Regions from separate parts of the Priestia sp. TSO9 genome, predicted to be linked through region 2. Evidence: riboswitches for the same ligand, from Rfam matches in the RefSeq annotation. Region 2 holds a riboswitch; each other region holds the start of a gene.
What was found. Region 2 has a riboswitch for cyclic di-AMP ahead of LJC66_RS20530 (dicarboxylate/amino acid:cation symporter). Riboswitches for the same ligand answer to the same signal wherever they lie in the genome.
Positions count from the first base shown of each region.

Region 1: it holds a riboswitch for cyclic di-AMP, as region 2 does, so the genes downstream of both, LJC66_RS19870 (potassium channel family protein) here and LJC66_RS20530 (dicarboxylate/amino acid:cation symporter) in region 2, are expected to answer to the same signal.
Region 3: it holds a riboswitch for cyclic di-AMP, as region 2 does, so the genes downstream of both, kdpF (K(+)-transporting ATPase subunit F) here and LJC66_RS20530 (dicarboxylate/amino acid:cation symporter) in region 2, are expected to answer to the same signal.

Region 1 covers NZ_JAJEKD010000015.1:889,403-899,869, forward strand. The annotation lists gene LJC66_RS19835 (amino acid permease) at 1-28, opposite strand, end outside; gene rocF (arginase) at 259-1,158, opposite strand; gene ggt (gamma-glutamyltransferase) at 1,667-3,745, opposite strand; gene LJC66_RS19850 (tetratricopeptide repeat protein) at 4,155-4,652, opposite strand; gene LJC66_RS19855 (YjcZ family sporulation protein) at 4,827-4,913, shown strand; gene LJC66_RS19860 (YjcZ family sporulation protein) at 5,102-5,182, opposite strand; gene LJC66_RS19865 (TrkH family potassium uptake protein) at 5,508-6,827, opposite strand; gene LJC66_RS19870 (potassium channel family protein) at 6,831-7,490, opposite strand; cyclic di-AMP (ydaO/yuaA leader) riboswitch at 7,615-7,759, opposite strand; gene LJC66_RS19875 (carboxymuconolactone decarboxylase family protein) at 7,875-8,333, opposite strand; gene LJC66_RS19880 (Lrp/AsnC family transcriptional regulator) at 8,454-8,909, shown strand; gene LJC66_RS19885 (peptidylprolyl isomerase) at 9,383-10,285, opposite strand; gene LJC66_RS19890 (S1C family serine protease) at 10,282-10,467, opposite strand, start outside.
Region 2 covers NZ_JAJEKD010000015.1:1,017,098-1,027,564, reverse strand. The annotation lists gene LJC66_RS20545 (YjcZ family sporulation protein) at 42-215, shown strand; gene LJC66_RS20540 (ATP-binding protein) at 369-1,769, shown strand; gene LJC66_RS20535 (NAD(P)/FAD-dependent oxidoreductase) at 1,986-3,455, shown strand; cyclic di-AMP (ydaO/yuaA leader) riboswitch at 4,060-4,214, shown strand; gene LJC66_RS20530 (dicarboxylate/amino acid:cation symporter) at 4,395-5,630, shown strand; gene LJC66_RS20525 (aspartate aminotransferase family protein) at 5,739-7,088, shown strand; gene LJC66_RS20520 (CoA transferase subunit A) at 7,089-7,790, shown strand; gene LJC66_RS20515 (3-oxoacid CoA-transferase subunit B) at 7,775-8,437, shown strand; gene LJC66_RS20510 (peptidase) at 8,451-9,716, shown strand; gene ablB (putative beta-lysine N-acetyltransferase) at 9,743-10,467, shown strand, end outside.
Region 3 covers NZ_JAJEKD010000015.1:254,399-264,865, reverse strand. The annotation lists gene nfsA (oxygen-insensitive NADPH nitroreductase) at 1-465, opposite strand, end outside; gene LJC66_RS16095 (putative quinol monooxygenase) at 495-779, opposite strand; gene LJC66_RS16090 (ArsR/SmtB family transcription factor) at 984-1,298, shown strand; gene LJC66_RS16085 (CHY zinc finger protein) at 1,318-1,653, opposite strand; gene LJC66_RS16080 (undecaprenyldiphospho-muramoylpentapeptide beta-N-acetylglucosaminyltransferase) at 1,831-2,898, shown strand; cyclic di-AMP (ydaO/yuaA leader) riboswitch at 3,057-3,199, shown strand; gene LJC66_RS16075 (hypothetical protein) at 3,272-3,409, shown strand; cyclic di-AMP (ydaO/yuaA leader) riboswitch at 3,425-3,565, shown strand; gene kdpF (K(+)-transporting ATPase subunit F) at 3,947-4,027, shown strand; gene kdpA (potassium-transporting ATPase subunit KdpA) at 4,052-5,713, shown strand; gene kdpB (potassium-transporting ATPase subunit KdpB) at 5,735-7,810, shown strand; gene kdpC (potassium-transporting ATPase subunit KdpC) at 7,824-8,390, shown strand; gene kdpDN (KdpD-like non-kinase potassium sensor) at 8,444-9,586, shown strand; gene LJC66_RS16050 (CBS domain-containing protein) at 9,622-10,056, shown strand; gene lepB (signal peptidase I) at 10,311-10,467, shown strand, end outside.

The DNA.
Region 1 (10,467 bases), 130 kb from region 2:
CTCCTGGCTGCCCCTGTGGAATATTCATCCCATTTCCTCCCTTTGCTGCATAAAAATGAAATCGCTTTCATTTTTTTAGGTTTATTTTGTTTTTCTAGCCGCTTACTAGGTAGCTCTTCATGGCTGAAGTCCATTAATGCCGGATGTTTTTCAAATGGCGCCAGCCCCGTAGCGAGGATGGCAGCCGATTAGCCCTGCATGACCGTTTATTGATCATAACAGATTTTCTTCTACACGATACCTATAAGTAGCTCTTTCTTATAAAAGCTTATCGCCAAACAATGAACTCATTAACGCAACCGCTACTTCTGCAGTTTTGTTATGCTGATCTAAAATAGGGTTCACTTCTACAAATTCAGCAGATGTCACCATATCTGCTTCCGCTAGCATTTCCATTGCTAAATGACTTTCTCGGTAGCTGATGCCGCCTTTTACAGGTGTACCTACGCCTGGTGCATCATCCGGATCTAAGCCGTCTAAGTCCAGCGACAGGTGCACGCCGTCTGTACCGCTTAAATAATCAATCGTTTCTTTCATCACTTGCGTCATACCTAAACGATCAATTTCATGCATGGTATACACTTTAATTCCTTTTTCTTTAATTAACTCTTTTTCACCATCATCCAATGAGCGTGCACCGATAATAACCAGATTTTCAGGTTTAATTTTTGGGGTATACCCTCCAATATTTAAAAGTACAGGATGTCCAATACCCAAGCTCACCGCTAACGGCATGCCGTGAATGTTGCCTGATGGGGATGTTTCAGCTGTGTTTAAATCACCGTGAGCATCATACCAAATAACGCCTAAATTTTCTGAACCTTTTGCGACTCCTGCAAGCGTTCCAATTGCAATGCTGTGGTCTCCGCCTAATATTAACGGAAAGCGGTCTTGCTCTCTCACCTCTTCAACTCTTGCAGCAAGCTGTTCATTTCCGCTGGCTACAGCCGCTAAGTTTTTCAAATTCGTATTTTTATCTACGTCTGCCCGCTCTTTAATTTCTACTTTAATATCGCCTTCATCGTGTACGGTATAGCCAAGAGCTTCTAAGCGTGTATTCATGCCTGCATAGCGGATCGCGCTCGGCCCCATGTCTACACCCCTTCTTGTTTGTCCGTAATCCATTGGTACACCGATAATTGAAATGTCTTTTTTCATTTTCTATACCTCCGTTGCATTTTATTCTGTGTGAAGTAAACATAGGTGTTTATGTAACTATGTATTTTTTTCATTGATACAGCCCCTCATCTATTTCTTATGCAAAAATGATGCCAACTTTGTTTGTAGCATTCTATCAGTCTTTTTATTACGGGTTTTCTTACACACGCCAAAAAAACTGTCAGTTTCTACAACTTTTTGGCAAAACACGCAAATTTTTTTGTCGTTCGGTTTAAAATCGCCAATTTTATTTGCTTTCATAAAAAAAGATTGCGACATAACAAAATCCATTCAATTTAAAGATGAACAAATGGAATAAAGGAGCGAGTATGGATCGCTCGTTACACCGCTGTTGATTTCCGTGCAACAGCTAGAAGTAACTACACACTGAAAACCTACGTTTGCCATACCAATAAAAAAATCCGAACGAGTTGGATTCTTCATCAAGAATCTCAATTCATCGTTCGGATTTTTCTTCACCTAAAATACTTTTGTCCCAGTTTCTTTTTTAATTTGTAATAACGTCTCCGTCTTCATCATCGCCGGCATCGTCTTCACCAGGATCTTTTTCTAATGAGACCACTTTCTTTTCGTCATCCCATTTCACTTTGTAGCCAAGTGATTTGGCTACTTTGATAACTGATAAATAAGAGTGATGATTTGGTGTATACAGCTTTAAGTCACTCGAATCAATGACGCCTAAGCCTAACAGCAGGCGATCAGACTGAACGTAAGGCTTTCCATCAATCAGCTTCACTTGCTTATCAGTAAATGGATAAACGGCACGGTTGACTTCAACTGTAAATTCTCCTTTTTTCTCTTCTTTAATTGGTTTTGGCTGTTTGGATACATATTTAATTGCGTCTACTCCTAATACCGTGCCCTGGCGCGTATTATCAGCGCCTCCGTACATTTTCCCCGTTTCATAGTCATAGATAACCGCTTGAACGTTTCCAATATGCTCAGGCTTTTCTTCAAACGCATGTCCTTTAGCCATCATTTCAAGAATTGTATCTTGGCTAAAGCCAGGTTCCCATCTTACGGTTGGATAGCCGCCTGAATAAATACGAGGTGTTAAAATCGCTTTTTGAATCGGCATCTTATGGTCAATAACATTCATAATCGTTTCTGCTACAGACGCAATAATGGTTGGGCCTCCCGGTGAACCAATTGCCATGAACGGCTTTCCGTCTTTTAACAGCATCGTTGGAGACATGCTGCTTCGAGGACGTTTTTTAGGCTCAACCTGGTTCACGCCTCCCGGAGTGGCATCAAAATCTGTCATTTCATTGTTGAGCATAAATCCGTAGTCAGGAACCATAATTCCTGAACCAAAAACTTGTTCAATGGTAGTCGTGTAAGAAACCATGTTTCCCCATTTGTCTACAACAGAGAAATGAGTCGTTTGGCCGATTGGATTTTCTTCCTTTACTGTTGCTTTATTTGGATTTTCTTTTCCTTCATATTTCCAAGGGTCTCCTTCTTTGACATTAGGCGTTGCTTTGTTTGGATTAATTAATTTACGACGTTCTTTAATATAATCTTCATCTAACAGTCCTTTTTTCGGCACTTCGTAAAAGTCTTCATCTGCCATATACGCCGCGCGGTCCGCGAAAGCTAAGTGCATCGCTTCCGTTAAATGCTGCAAATACTGAGGCGTATTGGAACCCATTTTTTCTACATCATAACCTTCCATTAGCTTTAAAATCTGCTGCACGGTTAATCCGCCGGAGCTAGGAGGAGCCGCACTAACCACATCGTAGCCTCGGTAAGTTGTTTTGACCGGCTCACGTTCTTTTACAACGTAATTTTTCAAATCATCCATGGTCATGTTTCCATCGCGTTTTTGAACTTCTTTAACAAGCGCTTTTCCAATTTCTCCTTTATAAAGAGCATCTGATCCTTCTTTTTGAATAAGCTTTAATGTTTTAGCAAGATCCGGCTGAACAAGCTTATCTCCTTCTTTCAACGGCTTGCCATTCGGCACAAATACATTACCGGCCGTTTGGTATCTTTCAAGCTTGTCTACATTTTCATCAATGTACTGAGCCATCGACCAATTTACTTTGATTCCTTGTTCTGCTTGAGTAATAGCTGGTTTAATAACATCTGATAAGTCCATTGTTCCATAATCTTTAAGGGCTGTTTCTACTCCTTTTAGCGTACCAGGAACTCCAACTGCCTTTCCTGTTATGTGACGCTTACTGAAAGGGATGACTTTTCCTTTTGAATCTAAAAACAGCTTAGGCGTAACATCAGTTGGTGCCATTTCACGGCTGTCTAGCATCGTAATTTTATCTTTCTTTTTTTCATAAATCATCATAAAGCCGCCGCCGCCGATACCTGACATCATCGGTTCCACAACGTTTAGAGATAATTGAATGGCAGCTGCCGCGTCCACAGCGTTTCCGCCTTCAGCTAAAACTTTCCTTCCCGCTTCAGCAGCCAGCGGGTGAGATGCCGCTACAATTCCTTGTGTAGCACCTCGTTTCATTGAATGGTCGACACCCGGAACTTCAGCAGCAGCTGGTGTGACAACTAAACTTAAACTACATAATGCAATAACCAACATCTTCATAACCTTCATCTGGGTCTCCTCCTTCAAATACATTATTTCACATCGCCTGAAACGATGGATTTCACAAAGAATAAATTGGTTTATTATAATATTTTTTACATATGTGTATAAATAAAAAGCAAAGTAAATCAGACCTTTGCTTTTTTAATTAGTCGCATGTTTAACTTTTTTCTCTATCCATTTACAATTATCTATATTTTCTAACAATTTATCCATAGGCTGATAGTTTCTTACTATTTTTGGAATTATGTAGACTGAACGCTCTAATAATGTAGAAAATCTAGCAGTTAAGAAGTCGTTGGACTTACATGCACTTCTTAAAATTTTTACAAATATTCTTATTGTTATATAAAAAGCAATTCTTTATGAAAATCAGCATATGTTTCCTTAAAACCAAAAATAAAACAGGACTTTTGATTCACCGTCCTGTTTGCAGCATGTTTTCGACTTTTTTAATATCTCCGTGAGTAGGATTGATTTCCCGGGCATAGGCGATTTGTTCTTTTGCTTTTTCCATTTCTTTTAATTGAATATAGGTTTTGGCGAGTTCGAGCGGCAGCATAATCCCTTCAAAACCAAGATCTCGCGCCCGCTGCAAATAAGATAGCGATTTTTCGTAATCCCCTCCAAACATAAGCGGAGTTTCCCGGTATTTTATTCCTCGAACGAAGTGCGCCAAGCTTGAAGATGGATTTAATGTTAGTGCCTGATGAAGAGCTCGGTCCATTTCTAAATTTAATACCATTTTTTCAAAAATAATTGATTCTTCGATTTGCTTTGCTAAACAAACCGCTAAGTAACAGTACAAATCAGATGCTTGAGGTTTTTTCTTCATTTCTTGTTGAATTTCACGTTTGATCTCTTTCCACTTACCCTCTTCTAGCTGATTCATGACGTATTCTACATGTATTCCCACCACTTTGCCCTCCTTTTCCTCTTTATCATAAAGGATTTCTGCACAAATGAAAAAAGTAAGTGTTCTTCAGTCTTCTCAAAAGATCGTTACCGTTAAAAAATAGGCAAATTTCTCAATCACTTAACCCAATTAGTACATAGGATATAGAGACTCTTACTAAAGGGGGTTACACATATGGGCGCAAAAGGCGGTTTTGGTTTTTCATTTATCGTTGTTTTATTTATTCTATTAGTAATCGTAGGATGTTCTTGCTACTACTAATTTTTTAGAGGGGATGAACATCATTCATCCTCTTATTTCAAAAAAAACCATGCTTTCGCATGGCTACATACCGATTAGATGAATGAGTAGAGGAACTCATTGTTCGGCAATATTGAAGAAATTTTTGTTTTTTACTTCCGCCTAGTATGCCCTTTTTGACGGGAGCTATGCGCAAATAAAGTTAACGTTTAAAAGCGAAAGCCAGATGCACCTACAATAACAAGTAAAACAAATAACACAACGATTAACGCAAAATTTTGTTTTCCCACGTACCATCCCTCACTTCCTGTTATCTGCTTTTAGTGTATGCAACAGCTTGGCAAAATGTTTAGGACAGGGGTGCGGATTTTTTTAACGAGAAAAACCTTCAAATTTCGTCAAAAAAGTGAATCATATTTTTGTTTCTTTCGTTATATATAGTAAGAGATTTTTTTACTATAAAAAAGGGGGATCTTTAATGCGCCGACATTCCAAATTGCCCAGTGTTCTTGTCTTTGCCTTCTTTTTATTCATCGCAACTGTTTTGTGCGTAACTTCTTATATGTCTTGAACGTATAAATAATATAAAAAATCGCCTCATCGAAGGCGATTTTTCTACCCTAGCATTATATCTTCATTTGGATAACGAACGGCTTCGCGCTTTTGCTTAGATAATGAAAACGCAAGCGTTAATGGCCCCACTTTTCCTAAAAACATGATAAAGATAATAATTACGCGTCCAAAGTACGAAAGCTCAGGAGTTGCTCCCATTGATAAACCTACTGTTCCAAACGCAGAAACAACTTCAAACATAATTTTTACAAACGGCAGGTTTTCCGAAATATTTAACAGGAAAATGGCCCCAAATACAAACATAATTGAAATCATCGTGATGGCTAGTGCCTTAAACACGTGAAGAGGAAGAAGTCGTCTCTTTAATAGCACAATATCTTCCCGGCTTCGTAAAAATGCCCATACAGAAAAAATAATCACCACAAACGTCGTGAGTTTGATACCGCCTCCTGTTGACGCACTTCCTGCACCAATAAACATTAATAAGACCATTAAAAAGACCGTTGCGTCATGCAGGTGAGCTAAATCGATTGTATTAAATCCAGCGGTTCTTGTCGTTACCGCTTGAAAATAAGAAGCCCATACTTTGTCTCCTAATGATAAACTTCCGAGCGTATGCGAATTGCTGTACTCTAAGAAAAAAATAAAAAGCATGGCAATCACATTAATGGCAAACGTGCTGACAATCATAATTTTTGAATGGAGCGTTAGTTTTTTATACGATTTTTTCACCCACATATCAGCAAGAACGGTAAACCCTAACCCGCCAATGATGAACAAAAAAGAAATCGTTATGTTAATAATAGGATCTCCAACATACTGCACTAAGTTATCCGACAGTAGTCCAAACCCTGCGTTATTAAAAGCTGAAATTGAATGAAACAAGCTAAAGAACAGCCCCTTAGACCATCCGAATTCCGGAACCCAGCGTATTGCTAAAAAGATAAGTGCAACAAATTCAATTAAAAATGAAAAGATAAACAGCCTTTTAACTAGCAGGACAACTCCGCCGACGCTCGTTTGATTTAATGCCTGCTGAACGAGCACGCGCTCTTTAAAGCCAATTTTTTTACCTAGCATTATAAAAATCAACACGGCAAATGACATAATGCCAAGACCGCCTATTTGAATTAGCAGCATAATAATCGTTTGACCGATGACGGTAAAACGCGTACCTGTATCTACGACGGCTAAGCCGGTCACTGTCATAGCGGAAGTAGATGTAAAAAGGGCGTCTACCCATCGGATTGGCTCGGTAGTAGAAAAAGGCATCATCAATAGAAGAGCACCAATAATAATTCCTCCGCCAAAAATGGAGACAAGCAGCTGCGGAGGAGTGAGTTTAATGATTTGTTTTTTCATGAGTTAAACTCCTTCTTCTTCAAAACGGTTCAAATCGCGGTTATGTCCGATAACAATCAGCATATCTCCTTGTTCAATTATTTCATGCGCGGTAGGCGAAATCACCATTTCCCCGTCTTTTCGCTGAAAGCCGATAATATTGCAGCCGTACTTGGCACGAATGTTTAAATCAAACAGCGTTTTATTATGAAGTTTCTTAGAAGCGACAATTTCGACAATACTATAATCCTTTGACAGTTCAATGTAATCAATGATTTTTTCTGACACCACGTGATGAGCAATACGCTTAGCAATATCGCGCTCAGGATGAATGACTTTGTCCGCTCCTATTTTCTCCAGTACCTTTTGATGATACATATTCACCGCTTTTACCCATACTTGCTTAACGCCCATATCTTTTAAAAGCATCGTTGCGAGCACGCTTGCTTCGATATCATCCCCAAACGAAATAAGCGCATGATCAACATTGCGGATACCTAGCCCCTTTAAGCTAGCTTCATCAATCGCGTTTGCTTGCACAACATATGTAGCTGAGTTGCTAAATTTATTTACTACCTCCTGATTGCGGTCAATAGCGAGCACATCCACATCCAGATTTGCAAACTCTTCAACCAAACTGCCTCCAAAACGACCTAATCCCAATACAGCAAACTGTTTTTTCATAATGTATTTATTCCTTTCTTCAACTGCTGTGTGTTCTCTTAGCTTATACTTTTTCTAAAAAATTACATCTTTTTCTTAAAAAAAGCGCAAAAAAACACAGGAAGGCTCCTGTGTTTTTTCACACTCTTCCCCCTCAAAACGCTTGCGAAGTTAGCTGTCGGGTTCGGGTTTTAAGAGTAACCCTACCTTTTTAAGGATTCACCCCGGAGCACAATATGTGCGTAAATAATGGGTCCTCCGCTCCGTAATGGATTAAGCGATTTTTATTCAAATGTCTTTGATCTATTTTTTAGAATAATCGATTCGATTCATGATACGTTTCACTTCACGAAAGCTATCTTACTCCTGTGAATTTTGTCTGTCAAGATATTTTTAGCGAAGGCCTCACTTGCGCTGCAAGCTGCAAAAATCATATAAATCTAAACTGACAATCATTTTGTGAAATTGATCAAATAAATTAATAACAGCCAAAAGCTCTAACAGCTGCGTATCACTGTAAAATTTTTTTAATTGATCCATGTCAGCATCGGTCAACTCCCTTGGACGCACTCGGTACACATCAATAAATCGAAACAGCAGTCGATCTTTTTCTTCCAGCTCTTTTTCTCTTAACACTTTTTGATTAAGCGTCTCATCGCCTACATATGACATGCTCATACACGTCTCACAGCCGTTAACACCTGCTAGATAAAGCCTCATTTTTTCCTTGGTCTCTCTCTCTACTATATCGCTGTTCCAAAGCGTGTCGTAAAGCTCATCATACAATCTTTTTACATGCGGAATTAAATTCAATGCTTTTTCAAAATTTGTTCCCTCTTCGTTTGCTAACAAAACTCTTGCCATTTTTTACTCACTCCTTTTTAATTATTATAGTAAGAAAAATGGGAATTTCAGATTACATATAAAACATCTTATCTATTATTACTAATCAAATGAAACGTTAATAAGAAAGAAGGTTTTCAATTGAAAATTGATGAAATTGATTTATCGATTTTGCAGGCGCTGCAGCAAAACAGCCGCCTTTCTTTACGAGAGCTAGGAAAACAAATTAATTTGTCTCCTCCTTCGGTGGCAGAGCGAGTACGCCAGCTAGAGAGCTTTGGCATTATAAAAGGATATACAATCGATATTGATTATGAAAAGCTACATTTGCCCGTGTCGTGTTTTATTGAAGTAACGATGAAAAACGGCGAGCACGAGCGTTTTAAACGATTTATTTCTCAGTATCCCTACGCTTTATTCTGTGAACGCATCGCCGGGCAAGCCTGCTTTATTACAAAGCTTCAGCTTCCTCACCTGAACGTACTCGAACAATTTATTAACGAAATTACACCTTATGCCAAAACGATTTCACATATCGCTCTTTCTCACGTGGAGATGGCTCCTGCATTATTGAGTCATTTAAAAGATGAAAAGTGATTGAAACGTAACGAAAGCAATCCAATCTAAAAGCAAACAATGGAATCAATAAGCTCGTATGAATCACTTTTGACACTGCTGTTGATTTTCGTTTCAGGCTTCGCTTTCCGCACAGGAGTCTTCGCCTTGCCCTCTAATCAACAGCCAGAAACAAATAAATAGATTAAACCTACGTTTACCCTGTCAATAAGAAAAAACCGAACGCGTTTGATTCTCCATCAAGAATCAAACGCGTTCGAATCTCCCTTTAACGAAACTACTTTTGTCCCAGCCTCTTTTATTCGTCCAACAGCATAAAAAATAACCCTCCAAAGCTGGAGGGTATAAATTTTCCGAATAATGAAAGTTTTACAACTTCATTTTATCAGGTGCCGACATTTCTGTCTACTTAAAAATGTAAAAGAGCTCTCTATTAATAGAAAGCTCTTTTACCTGCTTGTTTTTTGAAAACAATCAATCTATATAAAAGGGAACTACCTAAGGTTGAAAGTCACGTGAAACCTTGGCAGTTCATCCTGGATATACCGGTTGATATGATTCAAAACAAGTTCTTTCATCATTTCTTCTTTGACTTCTGATTCCGTTTTTTTATCTTTTTGTTTTAAAATAAGAATATAATAGACTTTACCCATTTTAATGGGCTCACTACTCTCTCCGATGTGCTGTTTTTTTAAAACATCTATAAAAGAGGAAGATAGACTTGAAAGCTTTAGGTTATCAGCATTCTCTATTTTGCTGATTGTCTGGACATCAGCAAATTTTTTTTGAACACTTTGAAGAGATGTTCCCTTTTGCAGTTCAGCCGCAGCGGCAGAGGCATCATGTAAAGTGGAAAAAGCCAGCTGCGTAAAAGATACGCGCGTTAGATCGTTTTCAATATGTTTATAGTAAGCAGTTAGTTCATCAGACGTAATTTGTTTACGGAAATATTCTTCTAATTTAAACTGATTTGTTAGCTGGTTGGTTACATCACTAGAACGAATATTTAACACTTCATAACCTTGTTTTCTTGTATCCTCGTCATATGAGCGTTTAATTTGCTTCCACATATCCTCGACTTGTTTTTGTACTTTATCGCTTGTCTTCAGATGCGAAATTAAAATTTTTTGCATAACAAGCTGCCGCAATAACTCTTTGCGGTAGCTTGTATCATTTAGCGGAGCATCTGGGTTTAAGAACCCTTCAACGGCTAAAAAACGGTTGAATTCAGCTCCTGTCACCTTGCCTCCCTCATACGCTGCCAGTTCTTTGGTAGAAGATAGCTGACTAATTTCTACAGAAGGAAACATCGTGTTTGAATGCTGCTCTCCGCAGCCGGTTAAAAATACGAACGCTGTTAATACTGCTAGCAGCAGCTTTAACGGTGTTGAACTCATCCATTGTTATCCTGCTGTTCTGAAAGCTTCAGAGAAATGGTTTGTTTTTTTCCATTTCGATACACGTCTAATTTTACCGTGTCTCCTACTTTGCGTTTTGTGTATAGATATTGACGTAAATCACTGGATGTTTTGACTTCGTTTCCATCAATGGCAACAATCACGTCTTTTGATTGTAAACC
Region 2 (10,467 bases):
TACAGTGTACGAAATGAAAAAAAACAAGAGGAGAGATTGCTATGTATAACTACGATTGTTACGACCCATGCCATCACGGAGGCTATCACCACTTATATGATACTTGCCATTATCCAATTGGCGGTTATCATCATTGTGGATCGGGCCAGTCATTTGCATTAATTGTTGTGCTATTTATTTTATTAATCATCATTGGCTGTACTTGTTTTTGCTGATTAGGCCTCATTTGCTCGCAGGTGCGAGCTTTTTATAACAGATGGAAAAGGACAAACTTACATATAAATTGTTTAAATAATAAAAAAATTTTGCCAAATCAACATTTACCATATTATACTATAGCTAGTAACTCAATAAGCGAAGGTGAATATATGGAAAAGGAAAAAGTATTTCAACAGCTATTTTCAATGTCATTTACACCAATGCTCGTAATGAATATGGATGGAGATATCCAAATTTTAAATGAAGCGTGCTGCCACCTTTTTAAAACGACGGAGGAACGACTTCTTTCCTGTAATGTATTTGAAGAGCCAAATCGCTTTTTTATTGAAAAGCATGAAGTGGGACCGTTAAGAAAGCAAGAGGAAGAAGTTGTTTTACTTAAGAAAAAAGTAGATCAGCAGTTTCCGATGCACATCCATATTCAGCGCACGGAAGGGGATATTCCACTCTTAGTTGTTCAGTGGAAAGAGTTTTCCTCAAGTATTGAAAAGCAAGAGGAAGTCATTCGGAAAATGAAGCAATATAAGCAGTTTGTCCAGCAAAGCCAAGATGCATTTATTGTAACAAGAGAAGGCAGAATTCAATATTTGAATCCCGCTGGTGTTAAACTTCTTGGCGGCGAGAAAAAAGAAGAGTATATCGGGCATCCTTGGCTTCATTTTATTCATCCCGAACATTTAGAAATCGTAAAAGAACGAATGGTTCAGCTAATGAACGGAATGTCAGTGAGGCCGCGTGTTGATGTGAAACTATTGACTAAAAAAGGAGTCGTCATTATTGAATCTTCGGCAACCAAAATTAAGTTTGAAGGACAGGATGCCATTCAGTATATTATTCGCGACGTAACCGATCGAAAAAAATATGATGAAATGGCAAGCAAATCTGAAAAGCTTACAATGGTGAGCAAGTTAGCGGCAGGAGTAGCACATGAAATTCGTAATCCAATGACGGCGATTAAAGGGTTTATTCAGCTGTTAAAAGCATCAAAACAGTATAATGAAGAATACAATGATATTATGCTTGAAGAATTGAATCGCGTCGAATCCATTATTCAAGAATTTTTAACGCTTGCCAAGCCTAAAATTGAAAATTCATACCACCCAAAAAGTCTCAATCAAATCATCCGTCACGTGACATTACTATTAGATACACACGCCAATTATAAAAACTGTCGTATTATTAATGAAATTAGTGATGAGATTACAATCTTTTGTGAGGAAAATGCGCTTAAACAAGTTTTTATTAATTTGATTCAAAATGCGCTTGAGTCAATGAGCAAAGGTACAGTTAAAGTCACCGCTGAGAAAAGAAATGAATACGGCGTGGTCATTATCGAGGATGAAGGCTGCGGAATTGATGAGCAATCTTTAGCGCGGCTAGGTGAACCGTTTTATTCTACGAAACAAACAGGAACGGGGCTAGGGTTAATGATTAGCTACCGGATAATCGAACAGCATCAAGGGCATATTTCATTTGCGAGCAAAGTAGGAGTAGGAACAAAAGTAGAAATTGCTCTTCCGTATATTAAAGAACCAGTGAACATTTCATAGCGCTTGCTATTCGTTCACTGGTTTTTATTTGATTGGAATAAAAACGAATATTTTTGTATTTTTTTATTTTAATGTTCGTGTATATTGTTGACTAAAGGGTTTGTTTTTGATATATTATCAAATGGCTAGAAAATAACCGAATGATAATAAAAAAGAAAATTCGGTCAATAACTTTTATCTTTTACCCAAAGAAAAAAGATGATGGGAGAATGTACAATGAACTCAAATTATGATGTTATTGTGGTAGGGGCAGGACCCGCTGGGATTTTTACTTGCTATGAGTTAACGTTAAAATTACCGGAAGCAACTATTTTATTAATCGATAAAGGACACGATATCTATCGACGTAATTGTCCGATTCTTCAGAAAAAAATTGAAAAATGTCCGCCTGCGGTTGGCAAAAAAGAGTTTGCTGGCTGTTTGCCTGCTTGTTCTATCACAAATGGTTTCGGTGGAGCCGGCGCATATTCAGACGGGAAATTTAATATCACAAGTGAATTTGGAGGCTGGATGACGGATTATCTGTCTGAATCACAGGTGGTAGATTTAATTAAATATGTGGATGAAATTAATTTAAAACACGGAGCAACCGATACGATTACGGATCCGTTAACTGATAAAGTTCGTGAAATTGAAAAACGCGGATACGCAGCAGGATTAAAGCTATTGCGTGCCCAGGTGCGTCATTTAGGAACAGAGCAAAATTTAGAAATTTTAAAAAGCATTTATGAATACTTAAAAGAAAAAATTGATATGCAGTATAAAACGGAAGTAGCCGATTTAATAACAGAAAAAGAAGATGGTCAGCATATCGTGCGCGGTATTGAATTGAAAAATGGTGAAAGAATTACGGCTGATAAAGTGGTGGTTTCACCAGGTCGAGACGGCTCGAAGTGGATGAGCGACTTACTAAAAAAACGTCGTTTGAAAATGATTAACAATCAAGTGGACATCGGCGTTCGAGTAGAAACATCCAACGTTGTTATGGAAGAAATCAACAAGCACTTGTACGAAGGGAAATTCATTTACAATACGTCCGTAGGTACAAGAGTCAGAACGTTTTGCAGCAATCCTTCAGGACATGTGGTAGTAGAGAATCATTCAGGTATTATGTTAGCAAATGGACACGCATACAAAGATCCGAAGCTTGGAAGTCAAAATACGAACTTTGCGCTGCTTGTTTCTCATAAATTTTCGGATCCATTTGATCAGCCGAACGAATATGCGCACGAAGTATCAAGATTAGCTAATATGCTGTCAAACGGGGGCTTAGTTGTTCAAAAGTATGGAGATATTTTAAAGGGCCGTCGTTCAACAGCGACTCGAATTAAAGAGGGCTTTTTAGAACCAACGTTAAAAGAAGCTGTACCGGGTGACTTAGGCTTAGTGCTTCCTTACAATACGATGAAAAGCTTAATTGAAATGACAGAAGCACTGGATCATGTAACGCCTGGGTTAGCATCTGAACATACGCTGTTTTACGGTGTGGAAGCGAAATTTTACTCAGCCCGCCCGAAGTTAAATGATAAGTTTGAAACTGAAATTTCCGGTTTATACGTGGGAGGAGACGGAGCTGGTATTACGCGAGGACTCGCGCAGGCAAGTGCGTGCGGTGTGTGGGTAGCGCGTGACATTGTTGAAAAATTAAAGAATTGCAAAGCAAGTTCTGAACCTGTTACTGTATAAGAAAAAGAGGCCGTCACGGCCTCTTTTTTTATATGTGTTAAATAACGAGAGGGAATAAGTAAAAAGTAAAGAACTTGTACCGCTCCAAATCCGATAGTTTTATATGATAATTACCCGCTCCTTTTTTAAAAGGTATTACGGGATCCATATTTCTATCGTGAGCAGAATTAAATAGAATAAGGCGAATTGACAATGTCCATTTATTTCTATCAACAAATTCAGTGAAATTTTAGAGAATTTATATCAAGCAATACAAGAATAAAATCAACAGTTGGAAAGAGTTATTTTTTGATGAGTAAAATATTTATGAAAGCAGTAAAGTACGTGGATGTTAGAATAATTATGCAAGTTTATGAATATAATTTAATGAGAAGAAAGTTCACTTTACAAACTATTTTTTGAATTAATTTTTTATCCATTAGATTTTAAGTCTTGTTAAATAACTATTTGTGGTTTATTAAAATATGATGTAAATATTTTAAAATATAACAATTCTCAACTTTTTATGATAAAATCATGCATTATTTTTGAATAAAAACTTGACAGAAACATATAAAATGAATTTTAATTAAAGTAAGAATTATTATCATGCAAAAATATTAAAGAAAATTATTTGCTTAATCTCTTTTGTTTTATAAGAGAACGGGGGACCCATATTTGTGCGTAGTGTACTTGGGGTGAATCTTGAATGAATCAAGTAGGGTAACTCACGTACCCGAATCCGACAGCTAACTCCGTCAGCATTCAGTGAGGGAATAACAGGTCTATGAAACCATGATATTCTCATGGTTTTTTGTATAGATAAAAATATTCCTAAACTATTAATCTGAAAATTTTTAATATATTGTATATTTTGAGTGTTATCGTTCTCAATGCATGGTAAAATAAGTATGGTAGTTAGAATCATTCTAATATAATTTATTTACGGGAGGTAAATCTATGAAGCTATCGACAAAGATTATTATCGCGCTAATTGCTGGTGCTGTTGTAGGAGTGTTGATCAATGCTTTTGCTCCAAGTGCTTTTGCTCCGCTGGACAAGTACTTGTTTACACCGCTTGGCCAAATTTTCTTAAGCTTAATTAAAATGCTTGTTGTACCAATTGTGTTTTTCTCTATCACGTTAGGTGTAGCAGGTTTAGGAGATCCTAAAAAACTAGGAAGAATCGGGGCTAAAACAGTTTCCTACTTCCTAGTTACAACAACCGTTGCTATTATTATTGGTTTAATTTTAGCGTATGCAATTAAACCGGGTACGTTTGGATCTTTTGATACAAAAAACGCTTCTTTTGAAGCCGAAAAAGCACCGCCTGTTGGAGAGACATTCTTAAATATGATTCCAGTCAACCCAATTCAAGCGATGGCTGAAGGGAATATGCTTCAACTTATCGTTTTCTCTATCTTTATCGGTTTTGGTATTACGATGCTTGGAAGTAAAACAAAAGGGCTTTACAATTTACTCGAGCAAGGCAATGAATTGATGATGTATCTTGTAAATCTAGTGATGAAGTTTGCTCCTTACGGAACGTTTGGGCTTCTTGCAACCGCGGTTGGAAGTCAAGGCTGGGAGGCAATTAAAGCGATGGGGCTGTACATGATTGTAGTCGTGCTCGCACTGTTTATCCATTCGATCGTAACATATGGGGGATCAGTCGCTCTTATGGCCAGACGTAACCCTATTGAATTTTTTAAAGGTTTTGCTCCTGCGATGACAGTTGGATTCAGTACATCAAGCAGTAATGCAACGCTTCCGATTTCAATGAATGTGGCTCAAAAAAACCTTCGTGTCCCAGAGTCCATCAGCAGTTTTGTTCAGCCGTTAGGTGCTACCATTAACATGGATGGGACGGCAATTATGCAAGGTGTAGCGACTATTTTTATTGCACAAGTATACGGCGTTGACCTGTCGCTGGGTGCTCTTGTGACGGTTGTATTGACAGCGGTGCTTGCTAGTATTGGTACAGCAGGTGTGCCGGGAGTTGGTCTCATTATGCTAGCAATGGTATTGAGTTCGGTTGGCTTGCCTGTAGCAGGTATCGGATTGATTATTGGAATTGATCGCTTGCTTGACATGCTTCGTACATCTGTAAATATTACGGGAGACGCTGCGTGTGCCGTTATTGTGGCTGAGTCAGAAGCAAAGCGTATCGATAAATCTGTAACGCAATCAGCTTAATAAGCGTAAAAGCTCTAGCTATATGCTAGGGCTTTTTTTATTGGCAAGAAACTCTTCGTTTCAGCATACAGTTTAATAAGAGTGTATGTTTGAAAGGAGAGTGCGGAAATGAATAAAACTCATGTAATAAAGCCGCTGCTCGACGACGACTACCCAGTTATTTCATATGGAAAAGGAATTTATTTGTACGACCAAGATGGAAAAAGGTACATAGATGCTTCGTCGGGGGCAGTTACAGCAAGTATCGGACACGGCGTAAAAGAAATCATTGATGCGATGACCGATCAGGCACAGAAAGTTGCGTTTGTATATCGGTCGCAGTTTACAAGTGATCCAACAGAAGCCTTAGCTAAGAAACTATGTGAATTAAGCAGCAATCATTTCCAGTGGAGCTTTTTTGTTAACAGCGGGACAGAAGCGACTGAAACGGCTATGAAAACGGCAATTCAGCATTTTCAAGAGCAAGGAAAGCCAACCAAAACAAAGGTTTTGTCACGCTGGATGAGCTATCACGGTATTACAATAGGAGCTCTGTCTATGTCAGGGCACGTTGGAAGACGAAAACGCTTCTCGTCGTTGCTTGAAGATTATCCTTCGGTTTCACCTCCTTATTGCTATCGATGTCCGTTTCATCAAACCTATCCATCCTGTAATCTTGCTTGTGCACACGAATTGGAAACAGTTATCAAACGAACCGGCCCTGAACATATTGCTGCTTTTATTACAGAGCCCATTGTAGGAGCAGCCGGAGCAGCGCTTACACCTCCTCCCGGTTATTATGAAGTGATAAGAGAAATTTGCGATAAATATGATGTGTTATGGATTGCGGATGAAGTCATGACTGGAGTTGGGCGTACAGGCGTGATGTTTGCGTATGAGCACTGGGGAGTTAAACCAGACATCATGACGCTTGGAAAAGGAGTGGGAGCAGGATATACACCAATAGCCGTTACGTTGGCTAGCAGCAAAACGATTGAACCTATCATGAACGGATCCAAATTAATTATGAGCGGACATACGCTAAGCGCTAATCCGCTGTCATCCGCTGTAGGAATAGCTGTTTTAACCTATATTGAAAAGCATGATCTTGTTCAAGAAGTAGCGCTGAAAGGAGACTATTTAGTAGGGGAATTGAAGAAGCTTCAACTTCTTTACCCTATCATTGGTGATATACGTGGCAAAGGCTTACTAGTTGGTCTTGAGCTTGTGCAAAATCCAAAGACGAAGGAGCCTTTTTCATCTTCGGAAAATATGACGGCGCGCGTAATAAGTAAAGCCCAAAAAAATGGTCTTCTCCTTTATCCTTCACAAGCAGGAACAGACGGAGTCGAAGGAGACGGTGTTATTATTGCGCCACCATTTACGATTACTCATCGTCAGCTTGATGAAGCGGTCGATCTGCTTTCGAAAACATTGCATGAAGTGCAAAATGAAAAACAGAGAAATGAGGTGAAATGAGTGACAAAGGTCGAAAACTCATTTCAAAAGATGACAACTGTGGAACAAGCGATTGAATACGTAGATCATGCGGCTACGCTGATGATAGGAGGATTTGGAGGAGTAGGCAGCCCACCTTCTCTCATTGATGGTCTGATTGAAAGCGGAAAATCAAATTTTACATTGATATGTAATGATTCAGGCTTTCCTCATATTGGTGCGGGAAAATTGGTAAGCCAAGGAAGAATTCAAAAGCTGATCGCTTCTCATATTGGATCGAACCCAGTGGCTGGAACGCTGATGACGGAAGAAAAGCTAAAAGTTGAGTTTTCTCCTCAAGGAACGCTTGCTGAACGGATTCGAGCGGGAGGAGTTGGAATCGGAGGAGTACTGATTGATGTAGGAATTGAAAATGACATTATTCAATTTGGAAAAGAAAAAGTGGAAGTGGACGGCAAGACATTTTTAGTTGAAAAACCACTGACAGCCGATGTGGCTTTTGTATATGCAAAAAAAGCAGATCCATTCGGCAACTTGCTTTATGATAAAAGCGCTCGAAACACTAATCCATTAATGGCTATGGCAGGTCGTATCACTATTGCTGAAGTGGATGAAATTGTTCCTCTTGGCGACATTGACCCAGAGAACGTGATGACGTCAGGTGTATTTGTGGATTATATTGTCCCTTCTAAAGGAGTGAATTGGAAATGGGTTTGGGAATAGATATTCGTCATCGTATTGCAAAACGTGCTGCGGCTGAAATCAAAAACGGCATGATTGTTAATTTAGGTATTGGCATTCCTTCTCTTATTCCTAATTATGTACCAAGCGCTGTTCATGTGATGTTTCATGCTGAAAACGGGATTTTAGGGTTAGGATCTTCCCCTCCTTTAGGTGAAGAAGATGAGAATGTTTGCAATGCAGCAGGCTATCCAACAACTACCGTTCAAGGAGCTTCATACTGTGATAGTGCTACAGCCTTCGCGATGATTCGAAAAGGATACGTCGATATGACCATTCTTGGTGCGTTAGAAGTGAGTGAAAAAGGGGATTTAGCTAATTGGATTGTGCCAGGTAAGCGAGTTCCTGGGATGGGAGGAGCGATGGAATTAGCTCAAAAAGCGAAAAAAGTCATTGTGCTGATGAATCATACGAGCAAGACAGGAGAACCGAAGCTGGTTAAGACGTGTTCTTTACCTTTGACTGCTTCGGGCTGCGTGGGATTAGTTATTACAGATCGGGCGGTTTTTAAAGTAGAAAAAGATGCGCTTCTTCTAACAGAGTTAATGTCTCCTTATACCGTAGAGGATATTTTGAGTTCAACAGAAGCGACAGTTCGCCTGAGTGATCAATTGATTACGATACCATAAGGAGGACCATTACATGAACATACAGCAATCTATTCATAACTGGATGACAGAGCATCGTCAAAGTGCAGTGCGTTTACTCAAGCGTTTCGTAGAAGAAGCAAGCGTGCAGGGTTCTGAAAAGCATGCGCAGGCAATTGTCATTGAACGCCTTCGACAGCTGCAGTTAGATATTGATATATGGGAACCCGACGAAAAAATACTTCGCAGCCATGAAGCTTTTGCCTCCAACCGTTCTACTTTTCGAGACAGCCCGAATGTGGTAGGCGTGTTAAAAGGGAAAGGCGGAGGCAAATCCATCATTTTGAATGGGCACATTGATGTAGTGCCACCCGGAGATCTTTCACAGTGGACGGAAGACCCTTATACGGCTGTTGTAAAAGATGGAAACTTATATGGACGCGGAGCAACGGATATGAAAGGAGGAAATGTGTCATTACTTTTAGCTATTCAAGCGTTGAAAGAGCTAGATATTTCACTAAAAGGAGATGTTATTTTTCAAAGCGTAGTAGAAGAGGAAAGCGGAGGTGCAGGAACACTTTCCTGTGTACTTAGAGGGTACAAAGCAGATGGTGCCATTATTCCAGAACCAACCAACATGAAGATCTTCCCTAAGCAGCAAGGCTCCATGTGGTTTCGAGTCACCGTGCATGGAGTAGCAGCACATGGAGGGACTCGGTATGAAGGCGTGAGTGCGATTGAAAAAGCAGCTGTGGTGCTTAAACATATTGAGGATCTTGAAAAAGAGAGAAACAGTCGAATTACCGATCCGCTCTATAATAAAATTCCCATTCCCGTGCCGATTAATATCGGAAATATACAAGGAGGAACGTGGCCTTCTTCAGTCGCTGATCAAGTAATATTAGAAGGCAGGATAGGAGTTGCTCCGCATGAAAAAATGAAAAATGTCAGAGCAGAAATGAAATCCTGGCTTGAACTTCTGCCTCAGTGTGATGAGTGGTTTGCTGAGCATCCTGCCGACTTGGAATGGTTTGGGGCCCACTGGCTTCCCGGTGAAATTGAATTAGAGCATCCGCTTATGACTTCTCTTTCGTCCTCTTTTTATCAAGTGAAACAGAATCAGCCGATCATTGAAGCATCTCCTTGGGGAACCGATGGAGGGATACTGTCACAAGTAGGGGATATTCCAACAGTGGTGTTTGGACCGGGAGTAACAGAAGTGGCCCACTTTCCGAATGAGTATATTTGTATTCAAACGATGCTTGACGCAGCAGAAATTATTGCTCTCACGGTAGCAGACTGGTGCAGTATTGCGGACTAAGCTAAAAAGGGAGAGGATACAAACAAATGGCGAAACAAGAAAATATTTGTCAACCAACCTTTGCTATGACTCTTTTTTTAGATGAATATAACAAGCGTCTGAGAATAGATGATTACCGGGGAAATGTGAATGATATTTACAGCTATATATATAAAGAAATTGATAAGGCAACGTACGAAAAGTGGATTATAAAAGCACGTGCTGAATATCTGTTGGACTGGATGAGCTTGGGATTTTCTTTAGAAGCAACTGTTCCCTACTATTTTAACGGAAGCGACGCGTATCTTTTATGCTACTATACGTCTCAATCCCGCCGAAACAGCGGGGAGACGTTAAAAGAAACAGAGCTGCTTCAAGATGTTTTGAATTTGCCGACATCTCATTATTCTCCTTTATCGAATCAACTGATCATGCGCCGAGCGATTTCATCTGACGCTAAACAACTTTCTCAGCTCTACCGTCAAATCTTCACAGTGTATCCTACTCCCCTCTACGAAGAAGAGTATCTCTCTAGTTTGCTTCAAGAAGATAGCTTGTTTTATATCATAGTTGACAAGAACGATATCGTTAGCGCTGCTTCTGCTGAAATTGACTATGTCTATCACAATGCTGAACTAACGGATTGTGCGACTCTCCCTGCTTACCGAAAGTATGGATTCATGAAGCATTTATTAAGCGCACTAGAGGCGGAGCTCAAACAGCGGCATATTTTTTGTGTATACACAATAGCGAGAGCGCTTTCATTCGGGAT
Region 3 (10,467 bases), 760 kb from region 2:
GAATACGTATTCCGGTAAATCGAGCAGTTCAATGACTTCTAGCGGCTTTCTGCGAATTCCTCCGATTGGGACTGTACCTAAACCGAGTGATTCTGCTGCAACTGTTGCGGCTTCTAAAGAAATTCCAGCATCGGTTGCCCCGACTAAGATTGATTCAAGCCCATCAGTTACGCCAAGAGGGGCATCGTTAAGTTCAGCTGCAATCTTAGCACGATTAAAATCTGCACAAAAGATTAAAAATAGAGGAGCTTGGTCGATCCACGCTTGGTTGCCGGCAAGCTCTGAAAGTTTTTTCTTCTTTTCTTTATCTTGGACGCTAATAATAGTCACTTGCTGTCCATTGATAGAAGAAGCGGCTGACTGAGCAGATTGAATAATCGTATCTAAATGCTCGTCACTTACTGCTTCGTCTGTATACTTACGGATAGAACGGTGATCTTGAATTGTACGAATTGCTTCATTCATGATGCGTCATCCTTTCAAAGAAGTTATGATTAACCTTGTAATGTTTTTACATCTAAAGGTGCTACAAGTACGCCAGTTTGAGCAAATGCTACAAAACTTTGGAAGTGAGCTGATTTATTGTGGGCTTGAATTGCTTCTTCGCTTTTCCACTCTTCAATCATCATAAATGTGTTAGGTGTAAAAGCATCTTCAAATAGTTGATAGTTGCTGTTTCCTTCTTCTTGTAAAGAATGCTTAATTAGTTCTTGTACGTTTTCTAAAAATTCTTCTCTTTTTGCTGGGTTAACTTTCATTGAAGCTTGTAAATGAATCATGGGTGATTCCTCCTTTAATAATGATGGTGCTTTATATTATTTGTTTTGTTTTTAATCTTTCATTCAATTTATGATTAAAATGAAGATAAGTTCGAATATCATCGAACAATGAAACTATAACACCGATTAAATAACAGTGCAAGGAATTTAGTTCGAAAGTTATCGAACATTGATACACAAAAGAAGCTGTGTTATATTTTAAGCATGAGAAAACCTTATCAACCACCGAAATCTGAAATTAAATTAACGCCTATTTTACACGCGTTGAGTGATCCTAACCGGCTGCGAATTGTACAGTGTTTAGCGACAAGAAAGGAGCAGACCTGTTCGTATTATCAAAAATTAAATGTATCAAAATCAACGCTATCACATCATATTAAAGTACTTCGCGAAGCTGGAATTATCAAACTACGTATAGAAGGTACGCAGCACTATTATTCCTTGCGTTTAGAAGAACTTGAGGAATTGTTCCCAGGTCTGCTTCCTTCCATTATAAATATAGATGAGCAGTTATTTTAAAAGCTGAACTACGTTTTGTTCAGCTTTTTTGTTCAAAATAAATGTGTCCATGCAGGCTGCATCCGGGATTAAAAGAAGAACGACAGTGAGGGCAAGTCGAGTTACAGGTTAAATATTCATGAATTGATAACTCATGTTTACATACTCCGCAAAGAATAGCTTTTTCATTAAACATAGCTTTTGGCCACGTTTTAATATCATGATCAGCATGTCCGTTATGACATTGATAGCATGGATAATATGTATTACAGCAATAAAATTTTATTGCAATAATATCTTTATCCGTACGATAGTGCATGCAGCGCGTTTCGGAATCCACCGTATCACCTTTTACGACAGGTGCAGATTTGTTCATTATCATCACTCCCTATGAAAAGTATAGCATGCTTTTATACGCCTTATCATACATATGTAAAAAGAAAAATGCTATAATAAAACCATCGTTTTACATGTCAGATTGCATGCTAAAAAGATCAGATAAAAATTGATGTTAAAACAGATCAATTAAGTGAAGTAAAGAGAGGAAGAAAAAATGAGTAAGCAAGTTATCGTTTTTACCGGAGGCGGAACAGCTGGACACGTAACACCAAACATTGCCATTATGAAAGAATTAGACAGTGAAAAATGGGATATCCATTATGTCGGTTCTCACAATGGTATCGAGAAAGAATTAATTACAAAATTAAACGTTCCATATCATGCAATTTCAAGCGGTAAGCTACGTCGCTACGTAGATATGGAAAATGTAAAAGATGTATTTCGAGTAGCAAAAGGAGTTGGCGATGCACGTCGCGTGCTGAAAAAGTTAAAGCCTTCTCTTGTGTTTTCAAAAGGCGGTTTTGTCACAGTTCCTGTTGTAATGGCTGCTAAATCGTTAAACATTCCCGTGTTCATTCATGAAAGTGACTTAACACCGGGACTGGCAAATAAAATTGCGCAGAAATTTGCCACTAAAATTTTTACTTCTTTTGATGAAGCGGCAAACTATTTTCCAAAAGAAAAAGTGCAGGTTGTTGGTTCACCTATTCGAAAAGAATTATTTAGCGGAAGCGCAGCGAACGGGGAAAGCTGGCTTCGCTTTTATGATAAGCGCCCAATTTTAACGATTATGGGCGGAAGTTTAGGAGCACGCCGCATCAATGAAGTTGTTCGAGAATCCTTGCCTGAACTGCAAAAGAAATTTCAAATTGTACACCTGTGCGGAAAAGGCAATATTGATACAAGCCTTGAAAAAGAGTCGGGCTACCGTCAGTTAGAATATGTCAATGAACAGCTTCCAGATGTTCTAGCAGCGACTGATTATGTGATTACACGCGGCGGATCCAATGCCATATTTGAGTTTTTAGCCCTTCATAAACCGATGATGATTATTCCTTTATCAAAAGCACAAAGTCGAGGAGATCAAATTTTAAATGCACAGTCCTTTAAGAAAAAAGGCTACTGTATGGTTGTGGAAGAAGAACAGTTAACAAAAGAAGTGTTTTTGCGTGAAGTAAATGAACTTCAGCAGCAGGCAAGTACGATGAAGCGTACAATGCGTGAAGCAACAAAAACGGATGCCATTTCAATTCTTGTAAATGAAATTGAGAAAATGAGCTAAAAAAAGCGTTCTTATCGAGGAGATAAGAACGCTTTTTTTCTTTGAATCTATTATTTTAAAATAATGAATAAACAGCAAAAAATAAAGCTTTTAAAATTTCAAAAAATGTTGTTGACAGTAAATTTTAACAGGAGTAAGATTACTCTCATGAAACGTTCCACAGTGAAACGCTGAGTCTTTCCTGAAAGAGAGGGAAAGAGCGGAGGACCCAATTATTAGGGGTGAATCTCTTAACTGAGTAGGGTTACTTTCTTGACCCGAACCCGTCAGCTAACTTCGTAAGCGTTAAGAGAGAGGATGGTGTAATCGTGGTCGTTTTCTATAACAGCGGATAGCGCGTTCCTTTCAAAATATAGGTGAAAGGAGCGTCAAGATGCATCTATCTAAGCAAATGATTCAAATGATTGAATATCGCGCAATATGCGATCAGCAATCTTTTGATCTAGCAAACCGCTATTTGTCTACGTTGGCTAATCAAAGTATTAAACGCAGCAGTAAAAAACATAATTAAGCCTAAAAATTAAATAACAAATATACGCTTAATCAATTATGAGCGGGGGACCCAATATTTTGTACGTATGTACTAGGGGTGAATCTCTTAACTGAGTAGGGTTACTTCCATAACCCGAATCCGACAGCTAACTCCGTAAGCGTTTTGGGAGTAAAAAAATTCGTGTCGATCACGGCTTATTTGTCGTGCATTAAACCGCGGAAGAGGACTCTCTTCTGCGGTTTTTTTAATAAAAAAACAGGAGAGCAGGTTATGTCTGCACCGTAAAGAGGCTATAGTAGGGCTGTTAAAACGTGATTAACAATACGTGAGGAATAAACAATCAAAGATAACCTTTCGCAGCTAGCTCACTTGGGCGTGATGCTTTACGCACAGTAACAGTCACTAAGCTCAGACAATCATTGGTAGTAAGAAACAGTTAGGAGGGAGCAACTTGGATATGATCATGCTTGGAACGCTTGTCATATTAACAGCTGCTATGTACGGAATTATTTGCTGGTCGTCTCATGTAGTAGATGAAAGAGAGGAGAAGTGAACATGTCGTTCATTTTGCTAGGTATTTCAGTTCTCGTTTTAATTTATTTAGTATATGTACTGTTAAATCCAGAACATTTTTAATAAGCGGAGGAATAAAACGTGGGGATTTTTCTACTATCAGTTGCGCTGCTGCTTGTTTTTGTAGCGCTTATTGCAAAGCCCGTAGGTATTTATATAGCGAATGTGTTTTCAAACGATAAAAACACTAGCTTGGTAGGAAAGATAGAAACGGTGATGTTTAAAGCAGCAGGAATCAAAGGATACAATCAGACGTGGAAGCAATATGCACTTGCTCTCGTTTTGGCGAATACGTTTATGATTTTTGTGGTGTACATTATCTTCCGGTTTCAAGGGGTACTGCCGCTTAACCCAAGCCACATCAAAGGAATGGATCCGGCCCTTGCTTTTAACACGGCCATTAGTTTTATGACAAATACGAACTTGCAGCACTACAGCGGTGAATCAGGTTTGTCCTATTTCTCGCAGATGGCAGCCGTTGTATTTATGATGTTTGCTGCACCAGCAACGGCACTTGCAGCAGCAATCGCTTTTATTCGCGGGTTGGCAGGGAAGGAAATGGGAAACTTTTTTGTTGATTTTGTAAAGTCAATTACGCGTGTTTTACTTCCTATCGCTTTTATAACAGGCATTTTATTTATGTTTTTAGGTGTCCCTCAAACGTTAAGCGGAACGGTGACTGCCCATACATTAGAGGGGGCAACACAGCAAATAGAAAGGGGACCAGTTGCTTCTTTTCTTTCAATTAAAGAGCTAGGCAACAACGGAGGGGGGTTTTTTGGTGTTAATTCAGCCCATCCGTTTGAAAATCCTAACGCGTTAAGCAATGTATTACAAATCGTCCTTATGCTTTTATTGCCAACAGCACTTCCTTTTACGTACGGAAAAATGATCGGACAGCGTAAGCAAGGCCGCATCTTGTTTGTAGCGATGAGTATGCTGTTTATCGTTATTTTAAGCACAGCGTTTGTAACAGAGTGGGGCGGTAATCCAAGACTTGGTGCTTTTCACCTAAATGAAGCGAGCGGTTATATGGAAGGGAAAGAAGTCCGTTTTGGTGTCGGTATGTCAACTCTGTACGCCATCGTGACGACAGCAAGTGAAACAGGTGCAGTCAACACCATGCACGATACTCTTACGCCTCTTACCGGGTTATTGACGCTTGGAAATATGATGTTAAATACCGTATTTGGCGGTGTTGGAGCAGGGTTTATGAATGTGATGATGTACGTCATCATTGCCGTATTTTTATCAGGTTTAATGGTTGGCAGAACACCAGAATACGTAGGTAAAAAAATTGAAGGAAAAGAAATGAAGCTCATCGCCGTGACGCTTATTCTGCAGCCGCTGCTAATTTTAGGAGGAACAGCCGTAGCGCTCACTACTCATTTGGGAATAGAAGGTATATCAAACCCAGGCTTTCACGGCTTAAGTCAGGCACTGTATGAATTTACATCATCAGCAGCAAACAATGGATCTGGTTTTGAAGGACTAGGTGATGCAACGCCGTTTTGGAACATTTCTACGGCAATTGTTATGTATATTGGACGCTACTTCGGACTAATTACGATGCTGGCGGTATCGAGCTCACTAGCATCCAAGCAGCTTATTCCTGAAACACCTGGGACATTTAAAACGGATACGTCTTTATTTAGCGGCATTTTAATTGGAACTACCGTTATTGTAGGAGCACTTACGTTTTTCCCAGTGCTTGTACTTGGGCCGGTTGCTGAGTATTTGACACTGTAATCAAGAAAGCGGAGGATTATAATGAATAAACGGAATTTTACGAATAATCTTGAATTGGATCGTAACAGTCACATTCAAGGTTCTGTAGATAAACAAACTTCATCGATTTTTATTCAATCAGTAAAGCAGGCTTTTATCAAGCTAAGTCCAAGAACGATGATAAAAAATCCTATCATGTTCGTAGTAGAAATCGGGTTTGTTATTACGCTTTTTTTAGCTGTTGTTCCAGACCTTTTCGGAGAAAGTACAGTAAGCGCAGGCTTTAATATTGCCGTATCCCTCGTGTTATTTTTTACAATTGTTTTTGCTAATTTTGCAGAGGCATTAGCAGAAGGTCGGGGAAAAGCACAGGCAAACTCATTAAAACAGTCTAAAGGGGATATTACAGCTAATAAACTTCGAAACGGGCAAATGATACAAGTGTCGGCATCGCAACTAAAAAAAGGAGATATCGTCGTCGTTTCACAAGGCGAAATGATTCCTGGAGATGGAGAAATCATTAAAGGACTGGCATCTGTTGATGAATCGGCCATTACCGGTGAATCGGCACCTGTTATGAAAGAAGCAGGCGGGGATTTTAACTCTGTAACTGGAGGTACAAGAGTTGTCAGCGATGAAATTACAGTTAAAATTACGTGTGAACAAGGTGAATCGTTTTTAGATAAAATGATTTCGCTTGTTGAAGGAGCAGAGCGTCAAAAAACGCCAAATGAAATTGCGCTAAATACGGTTTTAACAAGCCTGACGATTATTTTCTTATTAGTTGTTGTGACGCTTCCTGTCTTTACAAACTACTTACATTTTCAACTCGACACGGCTATTTTAATTTCACTGCTCATCTGCCTCATTCCTACAACAATTGGAGGATTATTGTCAGCCATTGGAATTGCTGGGATGGACCGAGTTACGCAGTTTAACGTGATTGCTATGTCAGGAAAAGCAGTAGAAGCAGCTGGTGACATCAACACAATTATTTTAGATAAAACCGGCACCATTACGTTTGGAAACCGAATGGCTCATCAATTAACGACTGTAGAAGGAATAGACGAACGTGAACTTTACAAATGGGCGTTTGTTTCTTCTCTTTATGACGAAACACCAGAAGGGCGCTCAGTTGTTGATTTTATTCAAAATCGCATGGGAGTAGAAGATCTTAGAAAAACCGAAGGAACGTTTGTTGAATTCAAAGCCGAAACGCGAATGAGCGGCATTGACTTACAGAATGTATCTGTACGGAAAGGGGCAGTGGACGCCGTCACGGCATGGATAGAGTCAAATGGAGGGAAGATTCCCTCTGATTTGCAGCAAAAAGCAAACGAAATTGCAGGAGCTGGTGGCACGCCGCTTGCTGTGGCCGCTGATGATAAAATTTACGGCTTGATTTATTTAAAAGACACGGTAAAACCAGGAATGAAAGAACGCTTTGAGGAACTTCGTAAAATGGGTATCAAAACAGTCATGTGTACAGGAGATAACCCATTAACCGCAGCAACCATTGCAAAAGAAGCGGGAGTAGATGAATTTATTGCGGAATGCAAGCCAGAAGACAAGATTCAAGTGATTAAATACGAACAGCAGCAAGGAAAGCTAGTTGCCATGACAGGTGACGGAACAAACGATGCCCCTGCACTTGCTCAGGCTGATGTTGGCTTAGCAATGAACAGCGGAACCTCAGCTGCTAAAGAAGCAGCAAATATGGTGGATTTAGATTCTGATCCCACTAAAATCATTGAAGTCGTTTCGATTGGAAAACAGCTATTAATGACAAGGGGTGCCTTAACTACATTCAGTATCGCAAACGATATTGCTAAGTATTTCGCTATTATTCCAGCGATGTTTACCTTGGCGATTCCGCAAATGGAGGCTCTTAACGTAATGAAGCTGAATTCACCTCTATCTGCCGTATTGTCAGCGCTTATTTTTAATGCGGTCATTATCCCGCTGTTAATTCCCTTAGCCATGAAGGGAATTGCGTATAAGCCGATGAGTTCTAACGCCCTGCTGCGAAAAAATTTGTTCATTTACGGGTTAGGTGGGGTATTGGTTCCATTCATTGGGATTAAAGCAATTGACTTACTACTTTCATTTGTAATGTAGAGGAGAAGAAACGATGATACAAACAGAACGAACGGGAAGCATTATTGTTCGCTTAACAATTATGATGATAATTCTTTGTGGCCTTATTTATCCTGTTGTGATGACAGGAATTGCTCAGACGGCTATTCCAAGTAAAGCAAACGGCAGCTTAATCTATTCAAACAAGCATCAAGTTATCGGTTCTGAGCTCATTGGGCAGCAGTTTACGAGCAATACATTTTTTCATGGCAGAGTCTCTAGTATTGATTATAACGGGGCAGGGTCTGGGTCGTTGAATTTAGCACCTTCAAATAAAGATCTTACGAATCGTATCGAGAAATCCGTAGCGGCGTGGAAAAAAGAAAACGAGGTGCCAAAAGAAGGAATTCCAATTGATGCCGTCACAAATTCGGCTTCTGGACTCGATCCTGACATTACGCCACAAGCTGCATATGCACAAGTAGAACGTGTGGCAAAAACAGCACATATTAACACCAACAGGCTAAAAGAGCTGATCAAAGAACATACTCAGCAAGGAGCTTTTGGTGAAAAGCGAGTAAATGTAGTAGAGCTGAATTTAGCTGTTCAACGAGAGCGCTAATTACATGCACTCGCTTCATATGTTGAAGCGAGTGTGATAAAGGAGTACAAACAATGAAAGAAAAAGAAGCTCATCCATACTTTCGAAGAAAAACTCCGGAAGAACTATTGCGTGAACTTCATGATCAGAAGCGTGGAAAGCTTAAACTTTACATCGGTGCCGCGCCGGGAGTAGGAAAGACGTATAAAATGCTTCAAGATGCGCACGATTTAGTCAAAGAAGGCATAGATGCCGTAGTTGGATATATAGAAGCACACGGCAGGCACGAGACTAAAGAGATGCTTGGAAATCTAGAAGTAATCCAAAGAGAAACCATTTTTTATAAAGGAAAAGAATTGCAAGAACTTGATTTGCTGGCGATTGTAAGAAGGCGCCCAAAAGTTGTAATTATCGATGAACTCGCTCATACAAATGTTCCGACAAGCCGTCATAAAAAACGTTTTGAAGATGTTTCTTACCTGCTCAACCAAGGTATTTCAGTCATGTCAGCAATGAATATTCAGCATATGGAAAGCGTACATGATCTCGTATATGCCATTACCCAGGTAAAAGTTCGTGAAACAGTGCCAGATTTATTTATTCAGCAAGCAGATGAAATTCAGCTTGTCGACGTTACGCCGGAACAGCTGCAAAAGCGTCTTCGTGAAGGCAAAATATACGAAGGCCATAAAATTGAACAAAGCCTGCAGTCTTTTTTTAAGCTCGCAAATCTCCATGCTCTTCGTGAATTAACGCTCAGAGAAATAGCGGATGAAGTGGACGGCAAACTCATTCATTCCCATGAAATTGGCGTAACAGGTATTTGCGAACGCATTTTAGTATGTATTCAATACAGTGAAACAGCTGAAAAATTAATTCGACGAGGCTGGAGAATGGCGAACCGATTGAAAGCAGATTTACTGCTGCTTCATGTTTTTACAGGCGAGCAAACTGAAAGGCATCAAGCACAAATCAAACAGTGGCAGGAATTTGCTAATCGCTTTCACGCATCGCTACTTGTTGAAGAAGCTAAAAAGCAAAAACCAGCTGCAGTGATTGTGAACGTAGCCAAGCAGTATCGCGTTACTCAAATCTTACTAGGGCAATCAGCGAGGACAAGGTGGGAAGAGATTCGAAAAGGCTCTATTGTGAATACAATTATGCGGCAGACTCATAACATCGATATTCATATTGTTTCAGATTCAGCAAAGCAATAACAATAAAATGGATGTATAGTAAAAGGAGAATATAAGTGAATATTGCGTTCTTTTTACTTCCTAAAAAAGAAGTCGTTACCTTGTCGACACAGTCAACTGTCCGTCAAGCATTGGAGAAAATGGAGTATCATCGCTACTCTTCTGTACCTCTCATTAACCAAAAAGGAGAATATGAAGGGACTTTGGCAGAAGGAAACTTGCTATGGAAGCTAAAAAGCCTAGAACATATAGAACTCCATGAGTTAGAACACCTGCGAATTGAAGAGGTCCCAAGGCATCGCGATTATGAACCTATCACCATTAATGACGAAATGGAAAGTATTTTGTCACGCGCGGCGGAACAAAATTTTGTACCAGTTGTAGATGATCAAAACATTTTTATTGGACTTGTGCGGCGAAGAGAGATTATAGAGTATTGCATCTCTCAACTTTTTATACGTGGAGAAGCCCCTTTAAATATGAAGATTTAGTTAAGTTTACGTAAAAAACATAATTTTTACATAAAAGGTAGTCTCTTTTTATATAATTAATGTTATAATAAAAGATGTAAAGACGAAACTTGCGTAATGTAAGCCTCTAACATTTGTTAGAGGTTCTTTTTTTACATAACATAAAACATTTGATTTCAGTTCTTTCTACGGTTAAGTTAGAATAAGTGTTAAAGTAAGAGGTTTCTTGCTTTTTTACATAAGAAAAGTGAGCTGTACAAAGGAGACAAAGTATATTGACTACGGAAAAAACAAAAAGCGATCAATTACGCAGCATATTCAAAACTATTATCTTCGCTATCGCTCTAGTATTTATGATTCGCGCATTTTTATTTTCTCCGTATATTGTAGAAGGCGCTTCAATGAACCCAACGCTGCATAACGGAGAGCGTT